One region of the Serratia sp. TSA_130.1 genome, then DNA from elsewhere that is predicted to be linked to it. Evidence: predicted binding sites of a transcription regulator. Region 1 holds the regulator's gene; each other region holds the start of a gene.

Region 1 (7,228 bases):
AAACAGCATCGATAGCGCTAATCTAGATCGATATATCTAAATGCGCAAGCGCGTGCCGTGAAAAAGATATATCTAAATAGCGCCCATAAAAAAAGCGCTGTAAAAACAGCGCTTTTTATCAATCAAGAAAAGTGATTACTTGGCGGAAGCCAGCACTTCGCTGACGATCTCGACCGCTTCGTGCTCAATCTTCTCGCGGTGCTCCGCCCCGAGGAAGCTCTCGCAGTAGATCTTGTAAGCCTCTTCGGTGCCGGAAGGACGAGCCGCGAACCAACCGTTGTCGGTCATCACTTTCAGGCCGCCGATCGACGCGCCGTTGCCCGGCGCTGCGGTCAGACGTGCGGTGATCGGGTCCCCGCCCAGCGTACTGGCCTTGACCATCTCCGGCGACAGCTTGGACAGCGCCGCTTTCTGCGCATGGGTTGCCGGCGCCTGGATGCGGTTGTAGCTTGGCGCGCCGAAGCGCTTGGCCAGATCGTCATAGTGATGCTGCGGGTTCTCACCGGTTACCGCGGTGATTTCAGCCGCCAGCAGGCACATGATGATGCCGTCTTTGTCGGTCGACCACGGCTGGCCGTTGAAGCGCAGGAACGAGGCCCCGGCGCTCTCTTCGCCGCCAAAGCCCAGGCTGCCGTCGAACAGACCGTCCACGAACCACTTGAAGCCGACCGGCACTTCCACCAGCTTGCGGCCCAGATCGGCCACCACGCGATCGATCATCGCGCTGGACACCAGCGTTTTACCTACCGCAACATCGGCGCCCCACTGCGGGCGATGCTGGAACAGGTAGTTGATGGCTACCGCCAGATAGTGGTTCGGGTTCATCAGACCCTTCGGCGTGACGATGCCGTGGCGGTCGTAATCCGGATCGTTGGCGAACGCCAAATCGAATTTGTCGCGCAGCGCCAGCAGGCCGGCCATCGCCGACTCCGACGAGCAGTCCATGCGGATGATGCCGTCGTGATCCAGGTGCATAAAGCGGAACGTCTGATCGATGGAATCGTTCACCAGCGTCAGATCCAGCTTGTAGTGTTCCGCCACCCGCTGCCAATAGGCGATGCCGGAACCGCCGAGCGGATCCACGCCCAGCTTCAGGCCGGCGCGTTGGATGGCCGGCATGTCGACCACCTCCACCAGCCCTTCGACGTAAGGCTGCACCAGATCTTTGGCGTGCAGGTGGCCGCTGTTCCAGGCCTTGTCCAGCGACTGACGCTGCACGCCTTTCAGCTGCTGCGCCAGCAGTTCGTTGGCGCGCTTTTCGATCACCGACGTCAGGTTGGTGTCAGCCGGGCCGCCGTTCGGCGGATTGTATTTGATGCCGCCGTCTTCCGGCGGGTTGTGGGACGGCGTAATGACGATGCCGTCGGCCTGCGCGCCGCCGCGGCGGTTGTGGCACAAAATGGCGTGCGATACCGCCGGCGTTGGCGTGAAGCCGTTGTTTTCCTGCACGATCACATCGACGCCGTTGGCGGTCAGCACTTCCAGCACGGAAATGAAGGCCGGCTCGGACAGTGCATGGGTGTCTTTGCCCACGTAGCACGGGCCGGTAGTGCCTTGCTGATGACGAACTTCGGCGATCGCCTGAGCGATGGCGAGAATGTGCGCTTCGTTGAAGCTGTGGCGCTGCGCGCTGCCGCGGTGGCCGGAGGTGCCAAACTTCACCGCATGTGCGGCATTGCCGGCTTCCGGTTGCAGCACATAGTACTGCGACGTCAGCTGGGCTACGTTGATCAGATCGCTTTGACGGGCGGGCTGCCCGGCACGTGGATTATTCGCCATCGACATATCTCCCTCATCCCTGTCGGTGACCGGGCAAATACGTCGCGCACGGCCATCATGACGGGCTGTTCGCTAAATTAGACGGTACCGCAAACTTTCTCGATCAGTTCCGCCGGGAACTGCATGGCCTGCATGATGTGTTCGATCATGCTGCGTTTGCGGCCGGTATTGGTATTGGTGATCACCCAGTAAGGGGTGCCCGGCACATGCTTCGGCTTGGTATGCGTGCCGTTGGCCAGCAGGGTCTGCTGATCGCCGGCGAAATAGGTGCGGGTACGGCCGGTCAACGCCTCGGTGGCGGCGGCAAAACCGGCGGCATCGAGGGTGTACAGCGTGGACAGCACCAGCATGAAACGGTTGACCGCTTTGTTCTGCTCGGCGTATTCATCCGACAGCAGCAGTTCACGCACGGCGCGTACGCGATCGCGCGGGCGCTGAACCGGCGCCGCTTTTTCCGCTTCGACGGACGGCGACGCACTGGCGGCAGGCAACGCGCGCACCGGCTGACCGGCGGTGAATTTCAACATGCGGCGTAAAATATCGGACGCGCTTTCACCGATGTGTTGCGTGTGGCTGGCAATATAACGGTAAAGCTCTTCGTCGACTTCAATAGTTTTCATCTTTATCCAATACTGTTTTTTCTACTTAGAACCTGAAGCCAGATCCTGCATTCAAGCCATGGGATTATAAGGTTAAAAGCGCTGGGGCGAACACAACAATGTGCCTCCGGACGGCAAATGCAGACTAATACCTATAGCCGGCACTGCCAAGCCCGCGCCGCGAAAATTCCGCATGATTCATCGTGCGATTCAATCATGATACCCTAATCTGAATCTCTCTCAGTATGAACTTCGCCATGAAATTACATTATCAACTGCTGGCCGCCGAGTCAGACGCGCTGCCGGTGCTGCTGATCCACGGGCTGTTCGGCAATCTGGACAACCTGGGCGTGCTGGCGCGCGATCTGCATCAGCGTCACAGCGTAATTAAGGTCGATCTGCGCAACCACGGCCTCTCCCCGCGCGCCGACGAGATGAACTACCCCGCGATGGCGCAGGATCTGCTGGAGCTGCTCGACGAACTGCGGCTTGAGAAAGCGATCGTCATCGGCCATTCGATGGGCGGCAAAGCGGCGATGGCGCTGACCGCCATCGCGCCCGAGCGCGTCGCCAAGCTGATCGTCATCGACGTCGCGCCGGTGAATTACCAGACCCGACGTCACGACGAGATTTTCGCCGCCCTGAAGGCCGTCAGCGCCGCCGGCATCACCCAGCGCCAGGCCGCCGCCCAGCTGATGCGCGATTACCTGCAGGAAGAAGGCGTGATCCAGTTCCTGCTGAAGTCCTTCCATAACGGCGAATGGCGCTTCAACCTGCCGGTGCTGATTGAGCGCTATGATGACATCACCGGCTGGCAGGACGTGCCGGCCTGGCCGCACCCGACCCTGTTCATTCGCGGCGGCCTGTCGCCGTACGTGCAGGACAGCTACCGTGCGGACATCGCCCGCCAGTTCCCGCAGGCCCGCGCGCACGTTGTTGCCGGCACCGGCCATTGGGTGCATGCCGAAAAACCGGAGGCGGTGCTGCGTGCCATCCACCGTTTCCTCGACGAAGCCTGAAAAATACGCTCACCTGGCGAAAAAACGCGCTAAAGATAACGGCTTAGCGCGTTTAGCCCGCAGTTAGGCATTGTCGCCGCTCCATCTGCTGGGGTAATATGGCGCGCTATAATTTTGCCGCCGCGCCAGCGCGTTCGCGAACGCCGGGTCGGGGGTGAATTTGGGTTAGGGTTTATTGGCCCGAAGTGTGTTAACCGATGCCTCCGGAAGCGTGCGAGCGCTTTTTGATGCAAACTCCCTTGCAGTACCGCTACCTATGGCAAAAGAACAAACGGATCGCACGACGCTGGATCTGTTCGCAGATGAACGCCGTCCGGGGCGCCCGAAAACCAACCCGCTTTCCCGCGATGAACAGCTTAGAATCAATAAGCGCAATCAGTTACGGCGCGATAAAGTGCGTGGATTGCGGCGCGTAGAGCTGAAAATCAACGCGGATGCGGTGGACGCCCTGAACAAACTGGCGGAACAGCGCAACATCAGCCGCAGCGAACTCATCGAGCAGATGCTGTTGGCGCAACTGGCGGAAGAACAGCCGGAACATTGATCTCTTCGGCCGCACGCGCGGCGCGGCGTTAAGGACAACGCCGGATCGACACGCTTTTCTTCATCTCCGGCATCGCATAAATGCGATAAAACCCCGGCGCCACTTTCTGGCATGATACGCATTTACCGGTAAGAGACTGCGCCTGTCGGCGCCCGCCCCCCGCGGCGAACGGCTCTTGCCATGGCATCATTTTAATCGGCGTCAGCGGCGGCAGTGCTGGCATCGAGTAATGCAATTACTTGAATTTAAAGGTTATACGCGATATGGCTACTGTAGGCATTTTCTTTGGCAGCGACACTGGCAATACCGAAAACATTGCCAAAATGATCCAGAAAATTCTCCAGAAACAGTTTGGCGACGACGTCTCTGAAGTGCATGACATCGCTAAAAGCAGCAAAGAAGACCTGGAAGGGTTCGATATCCTGCTGCTGGGCATCCCGACCTGGTACTACGGTGAAGCGCAGTGTGACTGGGACGATTTCTTCCCGACGCTGGAAGACGTCGATTTCAACGGCAAACTGGTGGCGCTGTTCGGCTGCGGCGACCAGGAAGACTACGCGGAATATTTCTGTGACGCGATGGGTACCATCCGCGACATCATCGAACCGCGCGGCGCGGCCATCGTGGGCCACTGGCCGACCAAAGGCTACCACTTCGAAGCCTCCAAAGGCCTGGCGGACGACAACCACTTCATCGGTCTGGCGATCGACGAAGACCGTCAGCCGGAGCTGACCAACGAGCGTGTCGACGCCTGGGTCAAACAGATCGTCGAAGAGCTGAGCCTGGCCGATATCGTCGGCTAAACGCCGGGACTGGCGAAAGGTTGAACAAAGGCCCTGTAAAGTGCATAGTGTGCCGACAGGGCCGTCATCGGCAACAGGGATTGCTGCGATAGAAGCTACAGATTTGTAACTTCCCACCCCGTCACGGTAGACTGAGATATCGGTTTATCCCATCCATCAAGGCGTTGCATGCAAAACATGCAATAGTGCAATTATATCTTTGTTAACAACCGGCGGTTTCCATTTAGTACAACCGGTTCTATAATGAGACGCATTAACTCTTTGTGCCGACCGATGCCACAGGCGAGTACGCCTCAACTTGATTAGCATAGTAACAGGACTGAATTCGCATGACCGACAACAACATCGCATTGAAGAAGGCCGGCTTAAAAGTCACGCTTCCGCGACTCAAAATCCTGGAAGTACTGCAAAATCCGGAATGCCATCACGTCAGTGCGGAAGATTTGTACAAAAAACTGATTGATATGGGCGAAGAGATCGGGCTGGCGACGGTTTATCGCGTACTGAACCAGTTTGACGATGCGGGCATTGTGACACGTCACAATTTCGAAGGCGGCAAGTCCGTGTTCGAGCTGACCCAACAGCATCACCACGATCACCTGATTTGCCTGGATTGCGGCAAAGTGATCGAATTCAGCGACGAATCCATCGAAGTGCGCCAGCGTGACATCGCCAAGCAGCACGGCATCAAGCTCACCAACCACAGTCTGTACCTGTACGGCCACTGTGAAACCGGTGACTGTCGCGAAGACGAAACGCTGCACGACAAGAAATAAGCCCTGACCGGCTATGAAAAACCGCCTCATTTTGAGGCGGTTTTTTTATGCCCGCCGTACAGCGGGAAAAAAATCCCCGGACCAGCCGGGGAAAATCATGTCATGAAATACCACAATTGCAGCGGCACAGCGACTCCACGTACTACTCTCACTACAACGTCCGCCTTGCGCCGACACGCGCGGGCGAACGCATTCCCCCTTCGTTATGATGCGGCCCGCCGCCAAAACTGCGGGCCGCACCGCCCTTCTTAGACCTTCTCGGCGCGGCTGTAGCGTTTGCCGTCCGGGCTGACCGAGCGCACCTGTACTTCGCCGGAGACCGTAGGTTTAGCCTTGGCATCATAGCGCTGCCACTGCTTACCGCCGTCGGTGGAGTACTCGATGCCCAACCCCGGCAGCGCGATATTCGCCTCCAGCTTGCCGCCCGCCACGCGAGCGCCCGGCACCGGCAGACGATAAGCCACGCCGCCTTTGTCCAGCTTGGCCAGTTCACGCTGGCCCAGAATATTGGCGAAGCGTAGCCAATCTTTCTCCAGCGTCTTGGTATCGACAAAGTGGGTTTCCCCGCCTTTGTATTCGCGGCCGGCGCGATAGTCCTGCTCCCAACCGGCGCGATGCCAGGCGCGCTCCGCCACCGACAGCGCGCGTGGGAAGATCATGTATTCCATCTGCGGATCGGTGCGCTGGGTTTCGCTCCACAGCTGAGCGGAAAGTCCATATGCCCCCGGCCACGGCTTGTCGCTCTTGGCGTTGAAGTGGTTGCCGTCTCGGTCAACCGAGGTTTCCGCGTTCTGTGGCATGTTGTCCGGCGCGAAGCTGAACACCTTGCGCTCGTCGCTGAAGCGGGTGCCCCAGTAGTAACCGCGCTCGTCCGGGTTCACCTCGTAAGGGAAGTCCATATAGACGTAGTCCGGGTTGGAGACCACCACTTCATACCCTTTGTTGGCCCAGTCGTTGACGCTGTCGAAACCGCCCCAGTACAGGGTGTCCCAGAAGTTGACCCCCACGCGCGAGGTGGCGAACGCCTTCGAACTCTCGGCGTCTTTCAGGCCGTCTTGCCAGGCCTGCATTCTGTCGATGCCGTGCGCCTTCACCAGCTTGCTGACCTCTTGGCCGAAGTAGCTCGGCAGGTGCTCCATGTCGGCCACTTTGCCCTCTTTGATCATCACCTGGCACACCTGAGACTTGGCCCACGGCTTGTCTTCATTGCTCTGGTCAATGATGCCTTTACCCGGTTCCGGTTTCGCCTTGTCGGTGTAGCCGGCGCCCAGGCGGATGTTTTTCGCTTCGTCGCCGCCAAAGTGCCAGGTCTTAATCGGCTGGCCGGCTTCTTTATGCATCTGGGCAATCTCGCCAATCACCTTGTCGACAAAGCGCTGGGAGGAATCCAGGCACGGGTTCAGGTAACTCTGACGGTTAAAGAACTGCACCGAGGTGGTATTGGAGGTATCGGTCGGATCCACCAGGCGGAACTCGTTGGCCTCCTGCTCTTTGCCGGCGGCATGCAGTTTCTTGTAGCGCGCTTCCATCGAGACCACCGCCGCGCGGGCGTGCGCCGGCATGTCGATCTCCGGGATCACCTCAATCTGGCGCGCCTGGGCGTATTTGATGATGTCGATGTAGTCCTGACGAGTGAAGAAACCGCCGTAGACATCCGGCCCCTGGCCGTACTGCGGCAGCAGGCAGGTGGTTTCGCTCAGATCGTGGC
Region 2 (7,228 bases), on a different contig from region 1:
TGTCCACCTCGCCGAGACCCCGGGTGATGGCCTGCAGCAGGGGCTCCACGGCGACGGGGCCGTTGAGTTCGATGGCATGCGCCACCGCGTAAGCATTGCGATGCGGAGAGATTTGATCGGCGACCCAAATGCCGGGTTGCGCCGCGACCAGCGGCCATTCGCCCGCAAGCGCCGGGCCGCTGAGAGAGTTAGGGGTGTGTGACACTGCTTATTGCTCCCGTGATTACCAGGCGCCGGTCACGCCTTGCGTGCTGCGACCGGCAGAATATCTTGCCAATGCTGTTCCAGCCACTCGGCGCACTCGGTGCGCGCCGCCGGGCCAAATACGATCGTCCAATCGGGTGGAATGGCGCGGAAATCCGGCCACAAACTGTATTGTTGTTGTACGTTGCGCAGCACCAGGCTGCGCTGCTGTTGATCATCGAACGGATTCAGGCTTTCCATCCTGCGTTCCTTGTGCCGCCGTCGTTACCGATGCCGGATAAGCGGTGGCGAAAGCGGAAGCCCACACCGCCTGCAGCCCGTCGGTCAGGCCGCTGCGCCAGCACAGCGCGTCGTGCCCGCCTTCCACCACCCGGTAGTACACCCGATGGCCGGCTTCGCTCAGGCGCGCCGCCATTTGCCCGCTGACCTGATGCACCAGCTTTTCCTGCGTACCGGCTTCCATAAATACCTTCAGCGCGCCGTGGTTGCCCAGGCCGTGGCGTTCGACCTGTTGCATCAGCCAGCAGGCGTCGTCGGGAATGCTCGGCAGCTGCAGCATGTCGCGCCGCGGCCACCAATAGGAGCCGGACTGGGTGATCACCGCGCCGAAGCGCTGTGGCCAGCGCAGCCCGGCGTACAGAGAGGCCAGGCCGCCAAAGCTTTGCCCCGCCACCACCGTCTCGGCCGGATTGTCGCTGTGCGGCGCCCATTCGGCCAGTTGCGGCATCAGTTCTTCCTGCACCGCCAGCCAGAAATCGTCCTTGCAGGTCAGCTCACGCGCCCGGTGCGGCAGATCGATAATATCGATCAGCACATACACCGCTTCCGGCAACGCCCCCTCGCGGGTCAGTTGCATCAACGGCGCCCAGACCGGCATTTGCTTCGCCCAGAACTGGCCGTCGAGCAGGATCGCGAGCGGGCGTTCGGCCGGCTTGCTGTCGCCGGTGGTGTAGATCCAGACATCGCGGCTGTTGCCCAGACGCTCGCTCTGCCAGGTATGGCGCTGCAAACGCGCCGGCAGCGGCGGCGTGCAGCGCCCGCTGGCGATCTCATACTCATCGAACGAGCGCCACACCGGCTGCGGCGGCGCATCCGGCATGTGCAGACCGGAAACGCTGTGGCCGCTGGCGCTTTGCCAGGAGCGATAGGGGTTGAGCAGATCGGGAGTGGCGCAGGCGAACACCTGGTGCCACCAGTGACGCAGGTTGTGCATGTTGGCGTGCGCGTCGTCGTCGCTGAACGCCGGCGGCCGCTCGTCAAAACAAGGAATAAAGCAGTAGCTGCCGCGCCAGGCGCCGTTCAGCTCGGTCTGCCAGTACCATACGTCGGTACCGGCCAAACGCAGCAGGCTTTGCGGCGGATTCGGCTGATGGTGGTCGGTCAGGCAGTTGATGTTGATCCACACCCGGCGGTAGGCGGAAGTCAATTCGCATCCCTGCGGATCGCGCCAGAAAAAGGTGGTTCGCCACCGGCCGTTACCCGCCGGTTCTACCCATGGCGTACCGCGTCGTGCCACCGTCAACCACCACCCTGGACTGCCCGCATTGCTGCTGGCCAATAATCTGCTGCTTTCTGACTCTAGTTCTGTATTCACAACGCCTACCCATTTTGTAGTTGGCGGCACCGGGAACGTCGACTTTTCCCTATCGCCGGCCACCGCCCGAACACACTGTAGGCCAAATACTATTGATAATAATTTGCATTTGCAATAGTGTGTAAGGCTTGGAGATCGTGCTGGTATTGCGCGCAACGGACAGGGATCGGGGATACATCAATGGCATCCCTTGCCGCAGCCGATTTTCTATTCCGACTACACAAAAACTACAACCGCCTTTCCCCCATTCGGCGAGGGAGGGCAGCAAGGTAGGACACTCAAATGAAAAGCAAGCTATCACGTTATTCTTTGGCCACTCTTATCGGCTTGGGATTGGGCGCGTCCGCGTTCGCCAACGCCGCGCAGCAGACCGACACCCCCACCACGGAAGAAAACAGCGGCACAGCGGATAAAAAGCCGCGCGGCGAAGACACCATCGTCGTGACCGCCGCCCGGCAGAACCTGCAGGCGCCGGGGGTATCCACCATCACCGCCGACGAGATCAAGAAACGCCCGCCGGCGCGCGACATCAGCGAACTGATCCGCACCATGCCCGGGGTTAACCTGACCGGCAACTCCACCAGCGGCCAGCGCGGCAACAACCGCCAGATCGATATCCGCGGCATGGGCCCGGAAAATACCCTGATTCTGATCGACGGCAAACCGGCCTCCAGCCGCAACTCGGTGCGTCAGGGCTGGCGCGGCGAACGTGACTCACGCGGCGATACCGCCTGGGTGCCGCCGGAAATGATCGAACGCATCGAAGTGCTGCGCGGCCCGGCTGCGGCGCGCTATGGCAACGGCGCCGCGGGCGGCGTGGTCAACATCATCACCAAGAAGGCCGGCGATGCGCTGCACGGCTCGCTGAACGGCTACTTCAACGTGCCGCAGCACAAGCAGGAAGGCGCCACCAAGCGTACCGATTTCAGCCTGTCCGGCCCGCTGAGCGATTCCCTGAGCTTCCGCCTGTTCGGCGGCTACAGCAAAACGCAGGCCGACGCCTGGGACATTAACGAATCGCACAAATCCGAACGCGTCGGCGCCTACGCCAACAGCGTGCCCGCCGGGCGCGAAGGGGTGGTCGATAAAAACATCGACGCCTTGCTGCACTGGGATTTCGCCCATCTGCAGTCGCTGGAGTTCGAATACGCCTATGGCCGCCAGGGCAACCTGTACGCCGGCGATACTCAGAACACCAACACCAACGCCCTGGTGCAGAGCAACTACGGCAAAGAGACCAACCGCATCTACCGTGAAACCTTCGGCCTGACCCACCGCGGCGCCTGGGACAACGGCGTGAGCACCAACAACTACGTGCAGTTCGAACGCACCCGCAACACCCGTATAAACGAAGGGTTGGCCGGCGGCACCGAAGGCATCTTCGATACCAAGAACACCGGTTTCGGCACCACCAAGCTGGACGACTTCCTGGCACACAGCGAAGTCAGCGTGCCGTTCGAGCTGGGCGTTTCACAGACCGCTACGCTGGGTACCGAATGGAGCCAGCAACGCATGAAGGACGGCACCTCCACCAGCCAAACGCTGATGGGCGGCACCATTCCCGGCATGACGACCGGTACGCGCAGCCCTTACGCTTCCGCGCATATTTTCTCGCTGTTCGCCGAAGACAACATTGAACTGACCGACACCACCATGCTGACGCCGGGTCTGCGCTACGATCTGCATTCGGAATCCGGCAACAACTGGAGCCCGGCGCTGAACCTGTCGCAGGAACTGGGCGACTACTTCACGCTGAAGATGGGCATCGCGCGTTCCTATAAAGCCCCGACCCTGTTCCAGACCAACGGCAACTATCTGCTGTACAGCAAAGGCCAGGGATGCGCCGGTAGCGATACCAGAAACGGCTGCTACCTGCTCGGCAACGACGATCTGAAGGCGGAAACCAGCGTCAACAAAGAGATCGGGCTGGAGTTCCATAACGACGGCTGGCTGGCCGGCGTGACCTACTTCCGCAACGATTACCACAACAAGATTGAAGCGGGTAACTCCCGCATCGCCACCAGCAGCACCGGCACGGCGGTCTATCAGTGGGAAAACGTGCCGAAGGCGGTGGTGCAAGGGCTGGAAGGCTCGCTGAACGTGCCGGTCAGCGAGACCGTCACCTGGAGCAACAACGCCACCTACATGATCGAGAACAAGAACAAGACCACCGGCGATTACCTGTCGGTGATCCCGAAGTTCACCGTCAACTCGACCCTCAGCTGGCAGGCCACGCAGGATCTGTCGATGCAGTCCACCCTGACCTGGTACGGCCGTCAGAAGCCGAAGAAGTACAACTACCAGGGTAAACCGGCCACCGGCGGCGAAACCCGCGAGGTTAGCCCTTACGCCGTCGTCGGCGCCAGCGCGACCTATGATCTGACCAAAAACGTCAGCCTCACCGCCGGCATCGACAACCTGTTCGATAAACGCCAGTTCCGCGCCGGCAACGCGCAGAACGTCGGCGATCCGAACACCGGTGCGATCAACATCGCCGGTGCGGGCGCGGCCACCTACAACGAACCGGGCCGCACCTACTACATGAGCATCAACACCCACTTCTGATGACATGAACCAACGACAAAGGGGTGCTCAGCACCCCTTGAGGTAAATGACAAAGCGGATGACGTTGCCGGGCTTTCATTAGGCGACAGATAGAAAACAAGGAAAATCAATTCATTGATTTTCGGCTGATAACCACAAAGGAGGAAAAACCACGCTTTTTCCTCCTTTATCAGCCACGAGAAAGGGCGCCGCGGCGCCCTTTTTTTATCTTTCCATTCAGTTATTTGGTGTGTAGCTGAATGCGCACCACGCTTTCGGCTGTGCCGGCCTTGGTGGCAGCGCCGTCGTTTTTCACCGTTACGAACAGCGCATCGCCTTTCGGATCCAACGCCAGGCTGTTAGGGTGCGGCGGCAGGTCTACGGTTTGCAGGCGCTTGAGGGTCTTGGCGTCGAACACCGTCAGCGTCCCGGCACCGTGATCCACGCGCACGCCCTTGCGGTTGGCGACATACAGCCGCTGGCTGCGCTCGTCGAGCAGCAGACCTATCGGCACTTCATCCGTCAGTTCGCTGGCCAGCACCTTGCCGCTGTCCGCATCCAGCGCGAACACCCGGTGGCCGCTGCTGCGCTTCACGTAGCCGCGCCCCAGATGATGGTTGCGGTAGTCGTCGCGGTCGATGCCCTGATCGACGCCCAACAGGCGGTTGCTCGCCGGGTCATACACCAGGTTCAGCAACTGATCGGCCTGCACCTCGTGCGTGGCGGCGATCGCCAACGTGTCGGCGTTCAGGGTGATCACCTGCCCCTGCATGTTGGAGACGAACACTCTGCGGCCCTTCTCATCCAGCGTGATGCCCACCGCGTTGTAACCGAAGCCCGGGATCACTTTCTCCAGCTTGCCGGCCTTGGTATCGACCACGTACAGCACGCTGTCGACGCCGAAGCCCAGCCCCGGCAGGAACAGGCGGCCGCTTTGCGCGTCATATTTAATCTCGCGGATGCGGTACAGGTAGTCCTCAGTGATCTTGAACTTCTTCAGCTCCGCCAGCAGGAAATCCAGGCGCTTGCCGCTGATGCCCGCCTGCTTGTAGGCCTGCTCCAGCACCGCTTTATCCAGCAGCTTGATGCTGTCGAGCGCATGGTTGGTGGTGGTGTCCACCACCCCGACTTCGCCGTTGAAGGCCTGCGTCAGGTACAAACGGTTGCCCGCATCGTTCAGCGCCACGCCGAAGCCTTTCACCTTCAGCGGGATCTCCGCCTTGATCGCCAGGGTGTTGGGATCCAGCCGCAGCACGCGGGAGCGCGCTTCTTCCTTCCAGTCCGGCGCACTGACGAACAGCGCCTGCTGCGAGGTGCTGTAGGCCATCTCCACCACCGCCGACGACAGCGCCTGGCGCTTGATGTCCTGCGGTTTGATGCCGGCATCGTCCGCCTGCGCGGCGCCGGCGACCACCAGAGAGGCCGCCACCAGCAGCGACAGTAACGCGCGCGGGGTTGCTAGGGTTCCAGACATCCTTTTATCTCCTTGAAAATCATGCTTTCGGTTAGAGTGAAACAACGTCATGCCTGCGGCCCGGGAGGCAGCGCCGCCAGAGCGATATCGCCAGCGATGTGCTGTGCAAACTGGGTAAAGACGTGCTGAACGCCGTCGGCGATCAGAGTGGCCTGCTCCCGGCTGTAGTGATCCTGGCGATAGGTCATCATCACCCGCAGGGATTTCTTCCCGGCCAGATCGTCTTCCATCACCTCAAACTGCAGGCCGAGCAGCGATTCGGCTTTCTCCGGCTCCACCTGACGGTAGGCGATCGCACGGCCGTCCTGCAGCCGGAACTCGCCGTTCAGCTTGATGCGGCTGTGGATCTGGATGAACACTTCGAACATGTGGTTTTTGCGGTCGGCATCCACGCCGAACAGCCCTTCTTCCACCAGGTCGATCGGAATGTCGGTGTACGGCAGCGAGCCATTGATGGTGTTTTTCACCTGACTGACCAACCCGGCGACCGTCAGCCCTTCGTCGAAGCGCACGCGGTGCACCACCACGGTGGTGAAGTAGCCGACGGTATCGAAGAACTCGGCGTCGTTACGGCCAGAGGTTGAGGTGCCCACCAGCAGATCCGCCGGGCCGCCCAGCAGACGCAGCGCCGAGGTAATCCCGGCATACACCACGTTGAACAGCGAAGCGTTGTTGCGGCGGGCAAGCTGATACAGGCCTTCCGCCACGGCAGGATCGACCTCGAACTCCAGCCAGCCGCCGTTGACGTCCGCCGGCGCCGGCACCGCCGGGTGGGTGGACGCTTCTTGCCGGAAGATCGGTTGGCCGACCGGCGCGCCGCGCAGCGCATCGAGCCAATAGTCCAGATGTTGCTGCTGCACCCCCGAGGCCCGCTGCTGCCGGGCGAAGGTGTGGAACTGCGGCGGCTGCCCGCTCCACTGCGGCGCCTGGCCGACGACGCGATGGCGATAGGCGACGCCCAGCTCGTCCATCATCAGGTTGAGCGACCATTCATCCAGCACCACATGGTGGAACAGCAGCGACAGCAGCTGCTGGCCGTTGTCCGCATCGCGCAGCAGCGTGGCGCGCAGCGGCAGCTCGGCGGCCAGATCGAACCGGTGCTGGCCGGCGTCGGCCAACAGGGCCGCGGCGTTACCCGCCGGCGTCTCGTGAGAGAAGCGGAACCACTGATAATCCGGCAGTTCTGCGGCCGGCACCACCACCTGCACCACCTCCCCCTGCTGCTCGACGAAGCGTGAACGCAGCACGGTATGGCGAGTCATGACGTCGATAAACGCCTGGTGCAGCGCCGTTTCGTCCACCGCATCGAAGAAGCGCAGAGAGAACGGCAGGTTGAAAATCTCGTCATGGCCGAAGGCTTCATACACCTTCCACAGCGATTCCTGCGCCAGCGACAGCGGCGCCTGCGCCCC
Region 3 (7,228 bases), on a different contig from region 1:
TACGTCAGTACCATCGCTGGGAGATGGCCAACCCTCGCCCCCCCGAAGAACTCCCGGAATGGGAAGCCATCGGCCCGTTCAGAAAAAGTAAACGTCATCTGATCGAACGTACCGACGACTGATCCCGCATTAGCCCGCAAGCAATCCGGTCCGGCAGGGCAATGACGCGCTGTTAAATCTGGTAATCAATCACCGCGTCCAGCTGCGACGAGAAGACCTTGTCCTTTATTTCGGTCAGCGACAGCGTCGGGTTGCACAGTTGGATAAAGCGCCAGGCATAGTTGCGCTGCAGCTGGCTGCGTTTCAGGCCCAGCCATACCGTATTAGGCTCAAACAAATGCTCGGCGTTGAGACTGACCAAGCCGCGATCGCGCTCTTTTTCATACGACATGTCCGCCAGCACGCCCACGCCTAACCCCAGCTCGACGTAGGTTTTAATCACGTCGGAGTCCTGCGCGCTGAGCGCGATGTCCGGGGTCAGGCCCGCCGCTTTGAACGCCGCATCCAGCTTCGCGCGCCCGGTAATGCCCTGGCGGTAAGTGATCAGCGGCAAGGTGCTGAGCATCTCCAGCGTCACCTGCGGCTGACGCGTCAACTCATGCCCTTCCGGCACCAGGATGGTGTGATGCCAGCGGTAGTAAGGGAACGCCGCCAGCGATTCGTCACTCATCAGCCGTTCGCTGGCGATGCCGATATCGGCTTCTCCGGCGGCCAACATCGAGACGATCTCCTCAGGGCTGCCCTGATTGAGCACCACCCGCACCCGCGGATAAAGCGCGCGAAACTCTTTGATCACCCCCGGCAGACTGTAACGCGCCTGAGTGTGCGTCGTTGCGATATGCAGCTGCCCCGAGTCGTTGCTGCTGAAAACGTCCGCCAGGCGACGGATGTTGTTGGCGTCGTTGAGAATGCGCTCCGCCACCACCAACAGCTCTTTGCCGGGTTCGGTCATGCCCAGCAGCCGTTTGCCGCGGCGAATGAATATTTCAATGCCCAGCTCTTCTTCCAGCTCGCGAATATGCCGACTGACGCCGGACTGCGAGGTAAATAACGTATTGGCGACCTCAGTCAGGTTGTAGTTGCAGCGCGCCGATTCACGAATAATTTTTAATTGTTGAAAGTTCATCCCCGTCTCCCTGTTTCTTCCAGTAGCGTTAGCCATATTGATACGGAGTCCGACGAGTCTGAACAAATAAGAAATAACCTTTACTTATGCAATTTAATACTAAGTCGATCATTCTGCTTCGCAGGTGGGGTGGGAAACTGACAAAAAACAGCTAATGACTTTAAAAATAACGGGATAGATAACCACAATAAAAGCATGCCTTAAATCACTGTGGAAATTAAGTTATTAAATATAGGCATTAGATATAAAAAAGGGCTCAGCATGCTGAGCCCCTCACCGTTCGTATTCCCGCAGCAGCCTCAGGCGGTGGCCTCGCTGCCGATGCCGCCGGTGCGGTTCTGCTGCAGCCACTGCTGTACACAGCGCACCAGATCGCCGATGCAATCATCCTGCATGCCGTGGTGCTTCAACTCGTTATCCAGCGCAAACAGATATTGCGCGTTGGTGCCCAGCGGGCCGCTGGCGCTGGCGATCAATGGCGCAATCACCTGGTAGCTGGTGTCTTCTTCAAACAGCGGATGCTGCGGGTTCATCACGAACACCAACGCAGTAACCTTCTCGCCGCCATCCAACTGCAGCTCGCACCAGGTGGGCACGTAGCAATCGGTCACCATTTCGCGCTTCCAAAGCAGCTCCAACTCTTCACGCAACTTGCTTTCCGGCAAACGAAACGCCAGGCCCGTGGTGTGGCCGCCGGCTTTTAACGCCAGCATGCGCCCCGGCTGATGCAGCGTGCCGCGCCCGGCGGTCAAGCGCATGCAGAACGCCCGGTGCCAGCCCTGCAGCGTGGCCGGCCGCACTTCTTCCGATTCGAAAACTGGATTCCACATCAGCGAACCGTAACCGAATATCCATACGGGGCTGTGATCCGGTCGGCGCGATAAGGTGCAATCCAACGAGGCTGCACGCTGTTCAGGCGTCAGCAACAACGACTCCTCAATAGCGCCGAATGCAGTTTTGCAATCCGCTTTTTGCAGAAAATCTCGCGTTAACACTGATATTACCTCCCGGGAATACGATTTCTCGCCTTCCCTCGCCACTGCTGAACCTTTGATGTTTTATTTTCGGCTGCGGATTTTTATTAATTCAATCACCGCGCCTTATAAGAATGACCTTATTCTTTTCCTGACGTGCAATCAAGTTACAAAGCGGCGTTAAAGTGAAAAAGTATTTGTACTGAGCAGCAATAATATTAATTGCCGGGCTCCACATAATGTCTGCGCGATTTTACTGCGTGATAATTCGTTACTTTTTATGCCAGCGTTCGTCGTCGCCCTTGCGATAGCTTTGCTTGACCGCCGCCCAGGCCACCTTATGCGCCGTCTCTTCCCGGCTGTCGTCACCGCGCCGCTCATCGGGATCCCGGTATTGTTGCCAGGCGCTGTTGAACGCTTCTTTATAGATCGCCTGCGCATGTTCCGGCAGCACATGCTTAACGTTGTCCGGCAAGTCGTTCGTGCTGTGGTAGGGCATATGGCCTCCCCTTTCAGGATGAGTGAACCTTAAGCCTAGCCCACATGCGGTTTCGTCTCAATTAGCAAACAATTCTCATTATCAAACGACATGTTATACTCACCGCCAAACGAACTATAAGGAGAATCCCGTGACTACCGAAGCCCCTCGCTCACGCGCCCCCTACCTGATCGCCGTCAGCCGCGTACAGGACATGACGCCGCACCTGCGCCGCATTACCTTTACCGCTCCCGATCTGCGTTACTACCCGGCCAATGCCGCCGCTGCACACATCAAAGTCTTTTTGCCGCTCGCCGGCCAGACGCAGCCGGACCTGCCGACGCTGACCGAAAACGGCCCGCGTTGGGCTGCGGACGCCGTGCGCCCGATCGTGCGCACCTATTCCATCCGCGCCGTGCGTCCGGAACTGGCGGAAGTGGACATCGAGTTCGCCATTCATGATCATCAGGGCCCGGCGGTGGACTTTGCACGCCAGGCGAAAGCCGGTGATAAAATCGGCATCAGCAACCCGGGCGGCCCCAAGCCGATGCTGCCGGCCGCCGACTTCTACTGCCTGGCGGGCGATCCTTCCTCACTGCCTGCGCTGGCCGCACTGCTGGAAAACCTGCCGCCACACAGTGCCGGACGCGCTTTCGTCCGCGTCGACAGCAACGCTGACGTCATTGACCTGAAGAAACCCGCCGACGTTGAGGTCAATTGGGTCGTCGGCGGCACGGAGAAGACCGACGAGTTGGTCGCTCGGTTCCGCGCGCAGTCCCTGCCGCAGGGCGAAAGCCACTTCTGGCTCGCCGGTGAAGATCGCCTGGTGGTAGAGCTGCGCCGCTACCTGCGTCGCGAACGTCAATGCGATCGTAATCGTCTTTATGCCGTGCCTTACTGGCGTGAGGGGCTAAATGAAGAGGGTTACCACAATAAACGGCATGAAATCATGGACAACATTGACGACTGACGGTCTCATTTTCCTTGATTAACCACGAGCTAAACAAGTAAACACGACTTTTCTCAAATCTAACGCTAAAAATTGGCGTTATTGCGTAAAAGTAAGTAAATAAAACCGCACCCCGTGCGGTTTTTTTGTTACCCTGATCACATAAGCAAGCAATTGCTTTCTCAGATAAAACAACATCACACCGGCGCCGCGGGTGTATCCTAATATAAAATACCTACTGGAAACGCAACGTTGCCGTATCACGGCGACCGGCGCTGACGGGCTACGCTGTTTGAGAAGGAGTGCCACCCTCATGAAGTCGCAACACGATCCTGGCCGATCCACCAAATCTCGCCACACCGAATACTCGCTGATCTTCCCTATCGCCGCGCTGGTGGTGTTAAATCTATGGGGCAGCACCGATAACTTTCTGCTGATCGTCGGCATCAATATTCTCGCGCTGGTGGGGATCCTCAGCAGCGCCTTCAGCGTGGTGCGCCACGCCGACGTGCTGGCTCACCGATTGGGCGAACCCTACGGCTCGCTGATCCTCAGTTTGTCCGTCGTGATCCTCGAAGTCAGCCTGATTTCCGCGCTGATGGCCACCGGCGACGCCGCGCCGGCGCTGATGCGCGACACGCTGTACTCCATCATCATGATCGTTTCCGCCGGCCTGGTCGGCTTTGCGCTGCTGCTCGGCGGGCGCAAGTTCGCCACCCAGTACGTCAACCTGGGCGGCATCAAACAGTATCTGATGGCGATTTTCCCGCTGGCGGTGATCGTGCTGGTGTTCCCGAGCGCGCTGCCAGGCGGCAACTTCAGCACCGGGCAAGCGCTGCTGGTGGCGTTGATCTCCGCCGCCATGTATGGCGTGTTCCTGGTGATCCAGACCAAAACCCACCAGAGCCTGTTCGTGTACGAGCATGAAGACGACGATGGCGACCCGCACCACGGCAAACCCTCTTCCCACAGCAGCGCCTGGCACGCCGCCTGGCTCATCGTGCACCTGATCGCGGTTATCGCCGTCACCAAGTTCAACGCCAATCCGCTGGAAGGCCTGCTAACCAAGATGAATGCACCGGCGCAGTTCACCGGTTTCCTGGTGGCGCTGTTGATCCTGTCGCCGGAAGGCCTGGGCGCGCTGCGCGCCGTGTTGAACAATCAGGTGCAACGCGCCATGAACCTGTTCTTCGGTTCGGTGCTGGCGACCATCTCCCTGACGGTGCCGGCGGTGACCATCATCGCTACTCTGACCGGGCAGACGCTGATCTTCGGCCTGCAAACGCCGCATATCGTGGTGATGTTGACGGTGTTGCTGCTGTGCCAGCTGTCGTTCTCAACCGGCCGCACCAACGTGCTGAACGGCACCGCCCACCTGGCGCTGTTCGCCGCCTACATGATGACTATCTTCGCCTGATCAAAAAGGGGCGCACTCTGTGCGCCCCTGCCTTCGTTATACCGAGAAGAATATCGCCGCGGCGATCCCCCCGAACAAAATCCACTTGATGATGTAATAACCGGTGCGGTTCCAGGCCTTCAGGCGTTTTCCCACCCGGCGTATCGCATAGATATATTTGAACATCTTGTTGACGCCGCCGGTGCGATCGCCCTCTTCATTCGGCGCCGTGGCGGCGCTCATCAGGTTGCGCCCCAGCCAGTGATTCACCGCCTGCGCCCAGCGGTAGCGCATCGGCCGTTCGATGTCGCAGAACAGGATCAGACGATTCTGCCCGCTCTGGTTTTCCGCGTAGTGCAGATAGGTTTCATCGAACATCACCCCTTCACCGTCGCGCCAGCTGTAGCGCTCACCGTCCACCTCAATGAAGCAGCGGTCATCGTTGGGGGTAATCAACCCCAGGTGATAACGCAGCGAACCGGCGTAAGGATCGCGGTGGCGCGGCAAACGGCTGCCGTCCGGCAGTTCGGCGAACATCGCCGCCTTGACCGAAGGCAGGCTGCGCAGCAGTTCCGTGGTCTGCGGACACAGGGTCATGGCGGAAGGATGGCTGTCTTCATACCATTTCAGATAAAAGCGCTTCCAACCGGTCTTGAAGAACGAGTTGAAACCGGCATCGTTGAATTGATCGGACGCTTTGATCTGCTGGATCTCCATCAGCTTCTGTCCTTCGTCGCGGATGGTTTCCCAGTTCTCCCGCAGTACCGCCAGCTCAGGGAACTGCTCCGGCTTCAGGTACGGCGTAGTCGGCACACGAGAAAACAGATACATGAAGACGTTCAGCGGTGCGGTAAAGGTGGAATGGTCAGACAGCTGCCGCCAAACGTTGTAGCGCACCCGTCCGCGGTAATGCACATAGACGACGCATAAAATAAGCAAAATCAGAATGATATATTTCATGTTTGAATCGCAGCAAGGAACCCACACTCAATGCGCCGCGCGGCGCACACCCCAGAAAATGTCCTTTTGGCGGCGCAGGCAAACTGCGCGCCAATCTGGAACCCATTAATCATTAACGCTAACTCAACGAAAATCTATACAGAAAACCACAATAATTTACACAAAGGTTAAACGAGAGGGGAAATGGGGGGCGATAAAAAAGGCCGCCGAAGCGGCCTTTCCATTAGCGGATAGGTTAACTGTAAGCGTTTAGCGTGCGCTGGCACAAAGCGGAGCGCACGCAGTCCTGTTTTTCAAAGCGGATAACGCCGATCATCTCGTCCTCTTCGAAGCGCTCCAGGGCATCGCTGAGACCGGATTTCACGCCGCGCGGCAGGTCGCACTGGGTCACGTCGCCGTTAACGATAACCGTCACGTTTTCCCCCAGGCGGGTCAGGAACATTTTCATCTGGCTGGCGGTCACGTTCTGGGCTTCATCCAGGATAACGACCGCATTTTCGAAGGTGCGTCCGCGCATATAAGCGAACGGCGCAATCTCTACCTTGCCGATTTCCGGGCGCAGGCAGTACTGCATAAAGGAAGATCCTAAACGACGTACCAGAATGTCATACACCGGGCGGAAATAAGGGGCGAACTTCTCGGAGATATCCCCCGGCAAGAAACCGAGGTCTTCATCCGCCTGCAAAACAGGACGGGTAACGATAATCCGATCCACCTCTTTATGGATCAGCGCCTCCGCCGCCTTGGCGGCGCTGATGAATGTTTTGCCACAGCCGGCTTCGCCGGTGGCGAAGATCAGCTGCTTATTCTCTATGGCTGATAAGTAATGACCCTGAGCTTCGGTTCTAGCCTCGATGGGTGAGCTATCGCGCTTGTCTCGCGCCATGCCGATAGACTCGACTCCCCCCATTTGCACCAGCGAGGTCACAGACTCTTCTTCCAGCTGGCGATGACTACGAGCGTCACGACGAATAACGCGTTTCGCTTCACGACGTGCTTTGATCACTGCTTTCTGTCTACCCATAGTGGCACCTTACAGTTTGTTTCACCTACCGCAACGGCCAGGCCGTGCGATTATGTTTCACACACGTATTAGGTTTTGGCCTCCTCCGAGCCAATAAGAGCCAAGGGACAATGTGAATTGACGGCAACGTTTAAGCGCCGTTGCTTCACGGGACAACGCGGACTGCATCAATAAACGTGGAGTAAAAAGTGGTGAGATTCGGTAGCGATAAGAGTGCGGAGTTGCCGGTAAAAGAGAGTCGGAGAGAGAACCCTCGTTACAACGAGAAATCAGGGGAGATGTGTTATTTTTTCTTTCCAGCCCAACCAAGGACTTTACCAT

What was found. Region 1 encodes Fur, which represses iron uptake genes when iron is present. Its sites were predicted from a motif close to ATAATAATGAGAACNACTATCAA; they were not measured.
Region 2: a site for Fur is predicted at 1,885-1,907, ahead of fes (enterochelin esterase). Genes of this name have one in related genera too.
Region 3: a site for Fur is predicted at 2,662-2,684, ahead of ACUTQY_RS02200 (siderophore-interacting protein). Genes of this name have one in related genera too.

The regions. Positions count from the first base shown of each region.
Region 1 covers NZ_JBQZFS010000002.1:858,046-865,273, forward strand. The annotation lists gene pgm (phosphoglucomutase (alpha-D-glucose-1,6-bisphosphate-dependent)) at 136-1,779, opposite strand; gene seqA (replication initiation negative regulator SeqA) at 1,857-2,399, opposite strand; gene ybfF (esterase) at 2,624-3,397, shown strand; gene ybfE (LexA regulated protein) at 3,654-3,941, shown strand; gene fldA (flavodoxin FldA) at 4,205-4,744, shown strand; gene fur (ferric iron uptake transcriptional regulator) at 5,074-5,520, shown strand; gene ACUTQY_RS10900 (beta-N-acetylhexosaminidase) at 5,769-7,228, opposite strand, start outside.
Region 2 covers NZ_JBQZFS010000012.1:22,975-30,202, forward strand. The annotation lists gene ACUTQY_RS24420 (enterobactin synthase subunit F) at 1-205, opposite strand, end outside; gene ACUTQY_RS24425 (MbtH family protein) at 238-444, opposite strand; gene fes (enterochelin esterase) at 419-1,798, opposite strand; gene ACUTQY_RS24435 (TonB-dependent siderophore receptor) at 2,081-4,363, shown strand; gene ACUTQY_RS24440 (YncE family protein) at 4,584-5,816, opposite strand; gene ACUTQY_RS24445 (condensation domain-containing protein) at 5,864-7,228, opposite strand, start outside.
Region 3 covers NZ_JBQZFS010000001.1:467,512-474,739, forward strand. The annotation lists gene ACUTQY_RS02180 (hypothetical protein) at 1-122, shown strand, start outside; gene cbl (HTH-type transcriptional regulator Cbl) at 173-1,126, opposite strand; gene ACUTQY_RS02190 (gamma-glutamylcyclotransferase) at 1,426-2,121, opposite strand; gene chaB (putative cation transport regulator ChaB) at 2,372-2,599, opposite strand; gene ACUTQY_RS02200 (siderophore-interacting protein) at 2,730-3,548, shown strand; gene chaA (sodium-potassium/proton antiporter ChaA) at 3,841-4,944, shown strand; gene lpxO (lipid A hydroxylase LpxO) at 4,981-5,883, opposite strand; gene phoH (phosphate starvation-inducible protein PhoH) at 6,119-6,907, opposite strand.